2 regions of the Rhodopseudomonas sp. BR0G17 genome follow, and region 2 is predicted to be linked to the other one. Evidence: predicted binding sites of a transcription regulator. Region 2 holds the regulator's gene; the other holds the start of a gene.
What was found. Region 2 encodes LexA, which represses DNA repair genes until DNA is damaged. Its sites were predicted from a motif close to TGTTCNNNNTGTGTTCNG; they were not measured.

Region 1 (6,230 bases), on a different contig from region 2:
GGCGACAACGAGATGCTGAGAGCCAGCGATCCAGCGAACGACAGAACTAGAAGAGGGACTAAGAGACGCCTGAAGCGCCAAACCAGCATCAACAGCAGCGGCCAGACGATGTAGAATTGCTCTTCAACACCCAGAGACCATAGATGCAGCAACGGTTTCTTTTCCGCCGCGGCATCGAAATAGCCTGCCTCGGAGAGATTAAGGAAATTAGAAATGAAGCTGGCACCTGCCAGAACGTGCTTGCCGACCTGCTCAAACTCATCTGGTAGAAGCATGAACCAGCCAGCAAATAAGCATAGCAGTAATATGATGAGCAGAGCCGGGAAGATACGGCGAATTCGTCGCGTGTAGAAATAACCTATGGTAAAATGTCCGGCCGAGAGTTCGCGGAATATGATCCGAGAGATTAAAAATCCGGAGATTACGAAGAATACGTCAACGCCGGTGAATCCGCCCGGTAACAATGCTGGGAAAGCATGAAATATTAGAACTCCCAGAACGGCGATTGCGCGAAGCCCATCAATGTCGGGGCGATACTCCCGGGGCAGGTAAGGCATTGATTCAAACGAATCCGCAAACGTCTACGACGGGATGCTATATCACCTCATTGTCAAATATTCGGCCGCAGCATGCAAGCTCCCCGTGAGTAGTTTGTCTTCTGTCGGCGAAGCAATCGCCTTTGTTCAGGCTCGCGTCCTAAAGCTGCGCACCGACGCATCGTTGTCAGGCCTCACGGCCCGACTCCTCTCGATTTCAGTTCAATAATACGCCCCTTATCGCTCTATCAGCTTGCAGAGACTGCCTGGCACTAGCATCTGAGAATCCAAAGACGTTGCTGAATCCGATTCCGTCGTCGCAGCCCTCGTTGCCGAGGTTGATCGGCCATTCGACGGTCTTGCCTTGGTCAGGGTGTTGTTTATTGCGCCAACCTCACTCCGCCGCCTCGTCCGTCTTCCTCTTCCGCGCCGCCGTCGGCCCCTTCTTCTCCAGCACCGGCTTCAAGAACTTCCCCGTGTAGCTCCTCGGCGCTTTGACGATGTCTTCCGGCGGGCCCCAGGCGACGATTTCGCCGCCGCCGTCGCCGCCTTCGGGGCCGAGGTCGATGACCCAGTCGGCGGTCTTGATGACTTCGAGATTGTGCTCGATCACCACTACAGTGTTGCCCTGGGCGACAAGCTCGTGCAGCACCTCTAACAACTTGGCCACATCGTGGAAGTGCAGGCCTGTCGTCGGCTCGTCGAGAATGTAGAGCGTGCGCCCCGTCGCGCGCTTGCTGAGCTCCTTGGCGAGTTTGACGCGCTGGGCTTCACCGCCGGAGAGCGTCGTCGCCTGCTGGCCGACATGGATGTAGTCGAGGCCGACGCGCTGCAGCGTCTTGAAGGTCTCGCGGACGCGCGGCACCGCCTTGAAGAACTCGGCGGCTTCCTCGACCGTCATGTCGAGCACGTCGGCGATCGACTTGCCCTTGAAGAGCACGTCGAGCGTTTCGCGATTGTAGCGCTTGCCCTTGCAGACGTCGCAAGTGACGTAGACGTCGGGCAGGAAGTGCATCTCGATCTTGATGACGCCATCGCCCTGGCAGGCCTCGCAGCGGCCGCCCTTGACGTTGAATGAGAACCGGCCGGGCTCATAGCCGCGCGCCTTGGATTCCGGCAGGCCGGCGAACCACTCGCGGATCGGCGTGAACGCGCCGGTGTAGGTCGCGGGGTTTGAGCGCGGGGTGCGGCCGATCGGCGACTGATCGATGTCGATGATCTTGTCGATGTGCTCGAGACCCTCGATGCGGTCGTGCGGCGCCGGCGGCTCGGAGGCGTTGTTCAGCTTGCGCGCGATCGCGCGATACAGCGTGTCGATCAGTAGCGTCGACTTGCCGCCGCCGGAGACGCCGGTGACGCAGGTGAACAGGCCGAGCGGAATCTCGGCGGTGACGTTCTTCAGATTGTTGCCGCGAGCATTGACCAGCTTGATGGTGCGGCGATGGTTCGGTGGCCGCCGCTCCGGCACCGGCACGTCGAGTTCTCCGGTGAGGTACTTGCCGGTCAGCGACTTCGGATTGCGCATGATCTCGGCGGGCGTGCCCTGCGCGACGATGTGGCCGCCATGGACGCCGGCGCCGGGACCGATGTCGAGCACGTAGTCGGCGAGGCGGATGGCATCCTCGTCGTGCTCGACGACGATCACGGTATTGCCGAGGTCGCGCAGCCGCTTGAGGGTGTCGAGCAGCCGGGCGTTGTCACGCTGGTGCAGGCCGATCGACGGCTCGTCGAGCACGTAGAGCACGCCGGTGAGGCCGCTGCCGATTTGCGAGGCGAGGCGGATGCGCTGGCTTTCGCCGCCCGACAGCGTGCCGGACGAGCGCGACAGCGTCAGATAATTGAGGCCGACGTCGAGCAGGAAGCTGAGGCGGTCGCGGATCTCTTTGAGGATGCGGACGGCTATCTCGCTCTGCTGCTTGTTGAGCACGTCCGGCACCTTGGCGAACCAGTCGCCGGCCGCCTTCACCGACAGCTCGGAGACTTCGCCGATGTGCTTGCCGCCGATCTTGACGCACAGCGCCTCGGGTTTGAGGCGATGGCCGTGGCAGGCGTCGCACGGCACATCGGAGAAATACTTGCCGAGCTCCTCGCGCGCCCACTCGCTCTCGGTCTCGCGGAAGCGGCGCTCGATATTGGTGACGACGCCCTCGAACGGCTTCTTGGTGTCGTAGGAGCGGACGCCGTCTTCGTAGGAGAACTTGATCTCGTCGTCGCCGGAGCCGTGCAGCAGCACGTTCTGGACCTTCTTGGACAGGTCCTTCCACTTGGTGTCGAGCGTGAACTTGTAGTGCTTGCCGAGCGCGGTCAGCGTCTGCAGGTAGTACGGCGAGGACGACTTTGCCCACGGCGCTATCGCGCCCTTGCGCAAGCTGAGCTCCTTGTCGGGCACCACGAGGTCGGCGTCGATGTGCTGTTCGATGCCGAGGCCGCCGCATTCGGGGCAGGCGCCGTACGGGTTGTTGAACGAGAACAGCCTGGGCTCGATCTCCGGAATGGTGAAGCCGGACACCGGGCAGGCGAACTTCTCCGAGAACAGGATGCGCTCGGCACCGCTCTTGTCGTGGATTTTCGCGACCTTCTTGTCGGCCTTTTTCTTTTTGCCTTCGACGTCGTCATTGCCGGGCTCAGCCGCCGGCGGCGCGGCGGGCGCGTCCGCAAACTCGATCACCGCCAGCCCCTCGGCGAGCTTCAGCGCGGTCTCGAAACTCTCGGCGAGGCGCTGGCCGATGTCGGGGCGGACGACGATGCGGTCGACCACGACGTCTATGTCGTGCGGGAATTTCTTGTCGAGCGTCGGCGCCTCGGCGAGCTCGTGGAACGCGCCGTCGATCTTGACGCGCTGGAAGCCCTTCTTCAGCCAGTCGGCCAGCTCCTTGCGGTACTCGCCCTTGCGGCCGCGAACCACCGGCGCCAGCAGATACAGCCGCGTTCCTTCCGGCAGCGCCAGCACGCGGTCGACCATCTGCGACACGGTCTGGCTTTCGATCGGCAGGCCGGTCGCGGGCGAGTAGGGCACGCCGACGCGCGCCCACAGCAGGCGCATGTAGTCGTAGATCTCGGTGACTGTGCCGACAGTCGAGCGCGGGTTCTTCGAGGTGGTCTTCTGTTCGATCGAGATCGCCGGCGACAGGCCGTCGATCTGGTCGACGTCCGGCTTCTGCATCATCTCAAGGAATTGCCGCGCATAGGCCGACAGCGACTCGACGTAGCGGCGCTGGCCCTCGGCGTAGATGGTGTCGAACGCCAGCGACGACTTGCCGGAGCCCGACAGACCGGTGAACACCACCAGCTTGTCGCGCGGGATGGTGACGTCGACGTTCTTGAGATTGTGCTCGCGGGCGCCGCGAATGGTGATGGCGGTCCGGCTCGAGGCCGCGGGGGTCTGACGCTTGGCCTTGATCACTTCGTCCATGCGGGTGTCCAGACGCGCGACAACGCGCCGGTTGGGGCGCGCGCCGGAGCGTCCGGGGCTGGCGCCGGTTAGGGCTGAGCCTGGAACATAGGAAGAACGCGACGCGATTGCCAGAGGTTGCGGGCGTCCATCAACCGGATTGTTGACGATAAGGGCGTGGGCCGCTGGTTCCGCTGGGGCCGAGCCAGGACGATCGCTTCTCCGCGGTCTGCCGCGGCCGACGGCGAGGCCGCTGCATTTGTCCGAACGCAAAAAGGCCGGCGCGAGGCCGGCCTTCCGCAAGCGCGATTGAAATCAGCCGCCGCGAAGCTCAGTAGCGCGCCACGATCGGGCCGCCCCAGCGATAGTTGATGCGGGCGGTGACGACGTCGACGTCCTGCTTGATGTGGTCAACATTGGTGGTTGGCGCGAAGGTGATGTCGCGGCCACCCATGAACAGGTGATCGTATTCGACGGCGAACGACCAGTTCGGGGTGAAGCCGTATTCGAGGCCGCCGCCGACCGCTGCGCCCCAGCGCGTCTCACTGGCATCGTCGATGGTCGTGCCCGCCAAGGTCCGATAAGTCGTGTACTTGTCGCTCGTGACCGCCGCGCCGCCCTTCACGTAAAGCAGAGCATTACTCCAGGCGTAGCCAACGCGGGCGGTGAACAGGCCGAACGCATCGACTTTGCTTTGATCAGTCGTGTTTGTGAATCGAAGGCTTGAGTTTGAGCCCTTGAAATCGGCCCAGTTGCCCTGAGCTTCAACACCGAACACCCAAGTGCCGACCTGCCAATTATAGCCGATCTGACCACCAACGGTGCCGCCGGAAGCGTCGTGACACCCTTCGCCGAACGCCGGGAACGGCGTAGCCGTGGTGCCTTGATAATCCCAGCACTTCCTGCTGGTGCCCCAACCGCCGTTGGCGCCGACGTAGAAGCCCGACCAGTCGTAAGCCGCCGCAATGATCGGCGGTGCCTTGGTGTAAGGACGAGCCGCGAGATCGGCAGCCATCGCCGGCGCAGCGCCCAACGCAATCAAACCGATAGTCCCCAACAGAAATTTCTTCATCGCAATCCCCCCGGTTCGTCTGTGCTTCACCGGCTCTCGGTCCGCGGTGTCCCCGCCGCAGAGCGAGAAGCGCGAGCGCCCCTCGAAATTCCACGTGACGACCATACACGCAATGCGAGCAACGCGCCGTCGCGGAAATGCAACACTCGCGAGTGAAATGTGATTCCTAAAACCATGGATAGATCGCCGAAAACGTTGCGCTCAACGGCGGGTTACCGCTGAGACTTCATCTCCCGGCTTCCGCCAAAGGCCGAGTGAAAGGCGGACGCTCCAGCGCTGTTGAACTTTGCACTTCACTTTGGAACAAAAATAGAACAAGCTGGCCGAGATCGTGCCGGTGGATAAATCCCGTCCGACGGGCGTTTTCGCTGGTGGACGTATGGGCGTAGCGGCGGCGACAGCGTAATCGCTGAGGCTGGGACGGCTCGCGCCAGCTTTGGCGCGACCGCAGCGGCGGAGCAGGACGGCGGGCGGTCGGCGGCCGGTTGCGGAGCCGCGCAGTCAGTATGGTTTTGAGAGGAGACGTCGATGGCGGGTAGCGTGAACAAGGTGATCCTGGTCGGGAATCTCGGTGCCGATCCGGAGATCAAGCGGACCCAGGACGGGCGTCCGATTGCCAACCTGCGGATTGCCACTTCCGAGTCCTGGCGCGATCGCGCCACTGGCGAGCGCAAGGAAAAGACCGAGTGGCACCGCGTCGTGATTTTCAACGAAGGGTTGTGTAAAGTCGCCGAGCAGTACCTGAGAAAAGGCGCGAAGGTTTACATCGAAGGCCAGCTGCAAACACGCAAATGGACCGACCAGAGCGGCGCTGAGCGCTACAGCACTGAGGTTGTGCTGCAGAATTTCAACTCGAACCTGACCATGCTCGACGGCCGCAGCGGCGGCGGTGGAGGTGGCGGCGGCTATGGCGACGACAATTCCGGCGGTGATTTCGGCTCCAGTGGCCCGTCGGGTGGTGGCGGCGGACGCCGGCCGATGCCGGTCAGCAGCGGCGGCGGCCGCAGCGACATGGACGACGACATTCCGTTCTGAGCCGATAATGCTCTGCCATTCCGTTCCGGCCGCGCCCGGCGGGGATGGGATACAAGCCGACGGCCGCCGCGCCCCGATCGCGGCGGCCGTCGTCGTTTGTGGACCGAGAGAGACCCGCTCAGCCTGTCAGCAACGCCCAGCCGAGCTGGAATTGGCTGAGGGCGAACAGCGTGCCGAACAGCCGCTGGTTATAGCG
Region 2 (6,230 bases):
GCATACAGCCAATTGAACAGCGCGGTGCGGCCTCCGCCGATGTGCAGAAAACCAGTGGGCGAGGGCGCGAAGCGGGTGACGACGGGACGGGTCATTCGAACCAAATGCAGGGAAGGGAACGCGCCGGAGCGGCGCGCAGGGTGTATAGCAGGATCGGCGCATAACTAAAGTGGTCCGCGCAGCCCCTGGGGGTTGGCGCGGGGCGGCGGATTTGGCAGATACCCCTTTCGGTTCCGACCAGTAGGACGATTGACGCATGACGACGGCAGATACAGCGGCGGGCGAGGCAGGGCGCGACTTCATTCGCGACATCGTCCAGGCCGATCTCGACAGCGGGAAGCACCGGACCATCGTGACCAGGTTCCCGCCGGAGCCCAACGGCTATCTGCATATCGGCCATGCCAAGTCGATCGCGCTGAATTTCGGCATCGCGCAGGAATTCGGCGGCCGCTGCCATCTGCGGTTCGACGACACCAATCCGACCAAAGAAGAACAGGAATACATCGACTCGATCCAGGCCGACGTCCACTGGCTCGGCTTCGACTGGGGCGAGCACATGTTCTACGCCTCGGACTATTTCGAGCAGCTCTACGCCTGGGCGGAGCTGATGATCAAAAATGGCGACGCCTATGTCGACGATCAGTCGCAGGATGAGATCCGCGCCAGCCGTGGAACGCTGACCGAGCCGGGCAAGAACAGCCCGTTCCGCGACCGTTCGGTCGAGGAGAATCTCGACCTGTTCCGGCGGATGAAGGCGGGCGAATTCCCGAACGGCACGCGGGTGCTGCGCGCCAAGATCGACATGGCGTCGGGCAACATCAACCTGCGCGATCCGGTGCTGTACCGCATCCTGCATGCGCACCATCCGCGCACCGGCGACAAATGGTCGATCTATCCGAGCTACGACTACGCGCACGGCCAGTCGGATGCGATCGAGGGCATCACCCACTCGATTTGTACGCTGGAGTTCGAGGATCATCGGCCGCTGTACGAATGGCTGCTGTCGAAGCTGCCGGTGCCGTCGCAGCCGCGGCAGTACGAATTCGCGCGGCTCAACATCACCTACACGCTGCTGTCGAAGCGCGTGCTGACCGAACTGGTGCGCGGCGGCCATGTCGCCGGCTGGGACGATCCGCGGATGCCGACGATGGCCGGGATGCGGCGTCGCGGCGTGCCGCCGGCGGCGCTGCGCGATTTCGTCAAGCGGATCGGCGTCGCCAAGGCCAACAGCGTGGTCGATCTCGGCATGCTGGAGTTCTGCATCCGCGAGGAATTGAATCGCACCGCGCAGCGGCGGATGGCGGTGCTGAAGCCGCTGAAGGTGGTGATCGAGAACTACCCGGAAGGCCAGACCGAAGAACTCGAGGCGATCAACCATCCGGACGATCCGAGCCTCGGCACGCGCAAGATCGCATTCGGCCGCGAGATCTACATCGAGCAGGACGACTTCATGGAGAACCCGCCGAAGAAGTTCTTCCGGCTGTCTCCGGGCAATGAGGTGCGGCTGCGCTATGCTTACTTCATCAAGTGCCGTGAGGTGATCAAGAACGACGCCGGCGAGATCGTGGAGCTGCGCTGCACCTATGATCCGGAAACCCGCGGCGGCAACGCGCCCGACGGACGCAAGGTCAAGGCGACGATGCACTGGCTGCCGGCGGCGCAGTCGGTGAAGGCCGAGATCCGGATCTACAATCAGCTGTTCGCCAATCCGGCGCCGAGCGCTGCGAGCTTTGCCGATGACCTCAATCCGCAGTCGCTCGAAGTGCTGACCGAGGCGCGGATCGAGCCGGAGACGGCGGCGAGCAACTCGACCGAGCCGCTGCAGTTCGAGCGTCAGGGTTACTTCGTCCGCGATCGGGACTCGACGCCGGATAAGCCGGTGTTCAATCGAACCATCGGGTTGCGCGATACCTTCGCCAAGGAAGTCGCGAAGGGCTGAACTACCACCGATCCTGATTGCGCTCCGCCGGTGATTGCCGGCGGAGGCATTCTGCTCCACTGTTCCGCTCGCGGCGGACGGGGGCGGGTGCCGTGGAGCGGCGCGATCGGACCAGAGCACGGACATGGCCGACCGGGGCGCCGGCGGGCGCCGGTTCGTTGCTGCCGTCCGGCCTGTCGTGGGGACCGGCCTTTCTTGATCTGTTACGCGACTGGGCGCGGGCCGAGGTGGGGCCGGGCCGGTTGCTGCCGTGGACGCCGGTGGCATTCGGCGCCGGTATTGCCGTGTACTTCGCCGCCGATCACGAGCCGGTTGCCTGGGTGGCGGCAGCGACCGCGTCGGTGTTCGGAATCGCGGCCATCCTGCTGCGGCGCAGCCAGGCCTTCGCACCGGTCCTGTTGCTGGCGGCTCTCGTGGCAGGCTTTGCGACCGCGTCGCTGAAAGCTGCGCGGATCGCGCATCCGGTGCTGGCCGCGCCGGTGTTCGCAGCGGAGCTGCGGGGCTTCGTCGAAATCCGCGAGGAGCGCGAGCGCACCGATCGCTTCGTTCTCCGCGTGACGCAAATGCAGGCGGCGCGGGCACCATCGCTGGAGCGGGTGCGGCTGTCGGTGAAGAAAGGGACGGCGCCTGCGGTCGGCAGCTTCGTGACACTGAAGGCGCGGCTTCAGCCACCGCTTCAGCCGCTGCGACCGGGCAGCTACGACTTCGCGCGCGATTTGTACTTCCAGGGAATCGCTGCGTCCGGCTTCGTACTCGGCGCGATCACCACCGCCGAGCCGCCGCAGGATGGCGGCTGGCGCTTGCGCTACGCCGCGGTGATGCAGGGCCTGCGCGATGCGATCGATGCCCGGATCCGCGCGTCGCTGGGCGGCGATCCGCGCGCGATCGCCACCGCGCTGCTCACAGGTAAGCGAGACGCGATCTCGACCCCGGTGAACGACGCGATGTTCATCTCCGGTCTCGGTCACGTGCTGTCGATCTCCGGCTATCACATGGCGGTGGTGGCCGGCGTGGTGTTCTTCGCGCTGCGCGCACTGCTGGCGCTGATCCCGCGGCTGACCGTGACGTTTCCAATCAAGAAGGTTGCGGCCGCGGTCGCGCTGCTCGCCGCGGCGTTCTATCTGGCGCTGTCGGGTGCGGAAGTCGCGACCCAGCGCAGCTTTCTGATGACCGCGGTGGTGCTAATCGCCGTGATGGTCGACCGCCGCGCAATCACGTTTCGGACGCTGGCGCTGGCTGCACTGGTCGTGCTGTTGATCGCGCCGGAAGCGTTGGTGCATCCGAGCTTCCAGATGTCGTTCGCGGCCACACTCGGCCTGGTCGCGCTGGTACAGATCGGCATGCCGGCGGTGTTCGCGCAGGCCGATAGTTCGACTGCTGCGCGGGTGGCGCTGTGGGGCGGGCGGGAAATTGCGCTGCTGGCGCTGGCTTCGCTGGTCGCCGGCTTCGCGACGATGCCGTACGCAGCCTATCACTTCCACCGCATCACCCCCTATGGTGTACTCAGCAATCTGGCGGCCATGCCGGTGGTGTCGGCGATCGTGATGCCGGCGGGGCTGCTCGGGCTCGCGGCGATGCCGTTCGGGCTCGATGCGCCGTTCTGGCGGATCATGGAACTCGGGATCGACTGGATGATCCTGGTCGCCCGATGGGTGGCGTCGCTGCCCGGCGCGGTCGGCCGCGTCACCGCGTTCGGCACCGGCCCCTTGCTCGTCGCCTCGCTCGGTATCGTGATGCTCGGTCTGCTCCGCTCGCCGCTGCGCTGGGCCGGGGCGCTCGGCGTTGGCGTCGCCATCGCCTGGGCGGCGCTGACGCCGCAGCCGGAGGTGCTGATTGCCGGCGACGGCAGGCAGGTCGCGGTACGCGGCGCCGACGGCCGGCTGCGCCTGATGCAGGGCGGCGGGGATAGCTTTCGGCTGAAGGAGTGGCTCGCTTCCGATGCCGATTCCCGTGCCCCGGATGCAGCGTCGCTGCGTGCCGGCGTCTCCTGCGATCCGGACGGCTGTGTCACGCCGCTCGCCGACGGACGGCTGGTGGCGCTGTCGCTCCGCCCCGACGGGCTCGCCGACGATTGCGCCCGTGCCGTGCTGATCGTCACGGCCGGCCAGCCACCGCCGGATTGCGCCGCACGGGTGATCGGCCGGGACGAATTGCAGGCGAATGGCGCGCTGGCGCTGCGGCGGAGCGCAAACGATCCAGGGCTGTTCGTGGCGGAGGCCGCCCGACCTCGCGGCCAGAGCCGGCCCTGGGCTCCAGCGGCCGCGGAGGCGACGGACGCGTCTATCTCGACCGAACCTTCAAGTCGCCGCCGTGCGCCGATCGACGCCACGCCGGCTCCGCAGGACCAAGTGGGCGACGAGTAGGGCGCAAAGGCCCGCACGCCGACGACAGAGCGGGCGACCAGCTCTGTCCACTGCACGCCTCAATACTTGCGGTACAGCCCGATCAGCTTGCCCTGGATGCGGACGCGGTTCGGCGGCAGGATCCGCACCTCGTAGGCGGCGTTGGCCGGCTCCAGCGCGATCGAGGCGCCGCGGCGGCGGAAGCGTTTCAGCGTAGCTTCCTCTTCGTCGATCAGCGCCACCACGATGTCGCCGGTGTCGGCGATGTCGTTCTTCTGGATCAGCGCCATGTCGCCATCGAGGATGCCTGCTTCGACCATCGAGTCGCCGCGCACTTCCAGCGCGTAGTGTTCGCCGCTGCCGAGCATGTCGGCTGGAACGCTGATGGTGTGGCTGCGGCTTTGCAGGGCTTCGATCGGCGTACCGGCTGCGATCCGTCCCATCACCGGCACCGCGACGCTGCCGCGATCGTTGTCATCCTCGGCCGGCGCCGGGCTTGGCGGCCGCACCTTGCCGAGATTGCCTTCGATCACGCTCGGGGTGAAACCGCGCCGGCTGTTGCCGGGCATCCCGCCGGTGTCGGGCAGCTTGATGACTTCGATCGCGCGGGCGCGATTGGGCAGCCGCCGGATGAAGCCGCGCTCTTCCAGCGCGGTGATCAGGCGATGAATGCCGGACTTGGAACGGAGGTCGAGCGCATCCTTCATCTCGTCGAAGGACGGCGGCACGCCGGCTTCCTTCAGTCGCTCGTTGATGAATTTCAACAGCTCAAACTGCTTGCGCGTCAGCATCGGCAAATCCCCAGTCGGCGATGATGTGCCGGTTCGAGGTGCGTTTCGGTTCGGGCCACGAGCCCTTGTGAGAGCGTCATCGTCGCCGAATCTCGAAAACAAATCATGAACGGACACTATCTGTTCGGGGTGTGTTCCGCAACCTCTTAATCGAAATCTAGGATTTTCACGGGTCGCTATAGCGGGAGCTTAAGGATGACGCAGGGTGAACCGGCCGGTGCGGCCGGCGCGAAAGCCGGGCGCACGATCAGCGCTTCCGCCGACGCCAGCCGCGCCAGCAGCGACGAATCCTGGCTGTCGACCGGAGTGGCGATCTGCCGTCCGGTTTGGTCGTGCGACAGCGTGGCGCGCAGATAGTCTTCGCGCTGATCGTTGGCAGAAAGGTCCGCGCCGAGCAGCGCCGGCTCGCGGACATGCCTTGGCTCGCTCATGCCGCACAGCGCGCGGATCAGCGGCACCATGAACAGCACCGCGCAGACGTAGGACGACACCGGATTGCCGGGCAGGCCGATCACCCGCATCGGGCCGAGATGGCCGTGCATCATCGGCTTGCCCGGCCGCATCGCGATCTTCCAGAACGCGATCGTGGTGCCTTCGGCCTCCAGCGCGCCTTTGACCAGATCATGGTCGCCGGCCGATGCGCCGCCGGTGGTGACGAGCAGATCGACGCCGAGATCGCGAGCCTGCCGGATCGCGGCCTGGGTCGCGTCCAGCGTGTCGGCGGCGATGCCGAGGTCGATCACGTCGGCGCCCTCGGCGCGCGCCAGCGCACGCAGCGCGTAGCCGTTGGAATAGACGATCTGGCCGGGCGCGGGCGTGGTGCCCGGCATCACCAGCTCATCGCCGGTGGCGAGCATCGCCAGCCGCGGGCGGCGATGCACCGGCAGCGCCGCGTGGTTCATGCCGGCCGCAAGCGCGAGGTCGCGGTCGCTGAGCCGGTGGCCCTGGCGCAGCAGCACCTGGGCTTCCTTGAAATCGATTCCGGCCGGGCGGATGTGACGGCCGGGTTTGACGGCTTCATTGACAGTGACGCGGTCGCCGTCGCGCACGGTGTCTTCCTGGATCACCACGGCGTCCGAACCCTCCGGCACCACGCCGCCGGTGAAGATGCGCAGCGCCTCGCCTGGGCCGATGCCTATCGTCGCCGGGCGGCCGGCT

Region 1: the regulator LexA is predicted to act here: its motif matches at 4,030-4,047, upstream of uvrA (excinuclease ABC subunit UvrA).

The regions. Positions count from the first base shown of each region.
Region 1 covers NZ_QUML01000001.1:70,485-76,714, forward strand. Annotated here, with positions in the region: gene DY467_RS00345 (acyltransferase family protein) at 1-557, opposite strand, end outside; gene uvrA (excinuclease ABC subunit UvrA) at 931-3,948, opposite strand; gene DY467_RS00355 (outer membrane protein) at 4,259-4,999, opposite strand; gene DY467_RS00360 (single-stranded DNA-binding protein) at 5,528-6,034, shown strand; gene DY467_RS00365 (hypothetical protein) at 6,153-6,230, opposite strand, start outside.
Region 2 covers NZ_QUML01000006.1:157,246-163,475, forward strand. Annotated here, with positions in the region: gene gltX (glutamate--tRNA ligase) at 1-95, opposite strand, end outside; gene DY467_RS07295 (glutamine--tRNA ligase/YqeY domain fusion protein) at 257-1,939, shown strand; gene DY467_RS07300 (ComEC/Rec2 family competence protein) at 2,032-4,302, shown strand; gene lexA (transcriptional repressor LexA) at 4,362-5,072, opposite strand; gene DY467_RS07310 (molybdopterin molybdotransferase MoeA) at 5,249-6,230, opposite strand, start outside.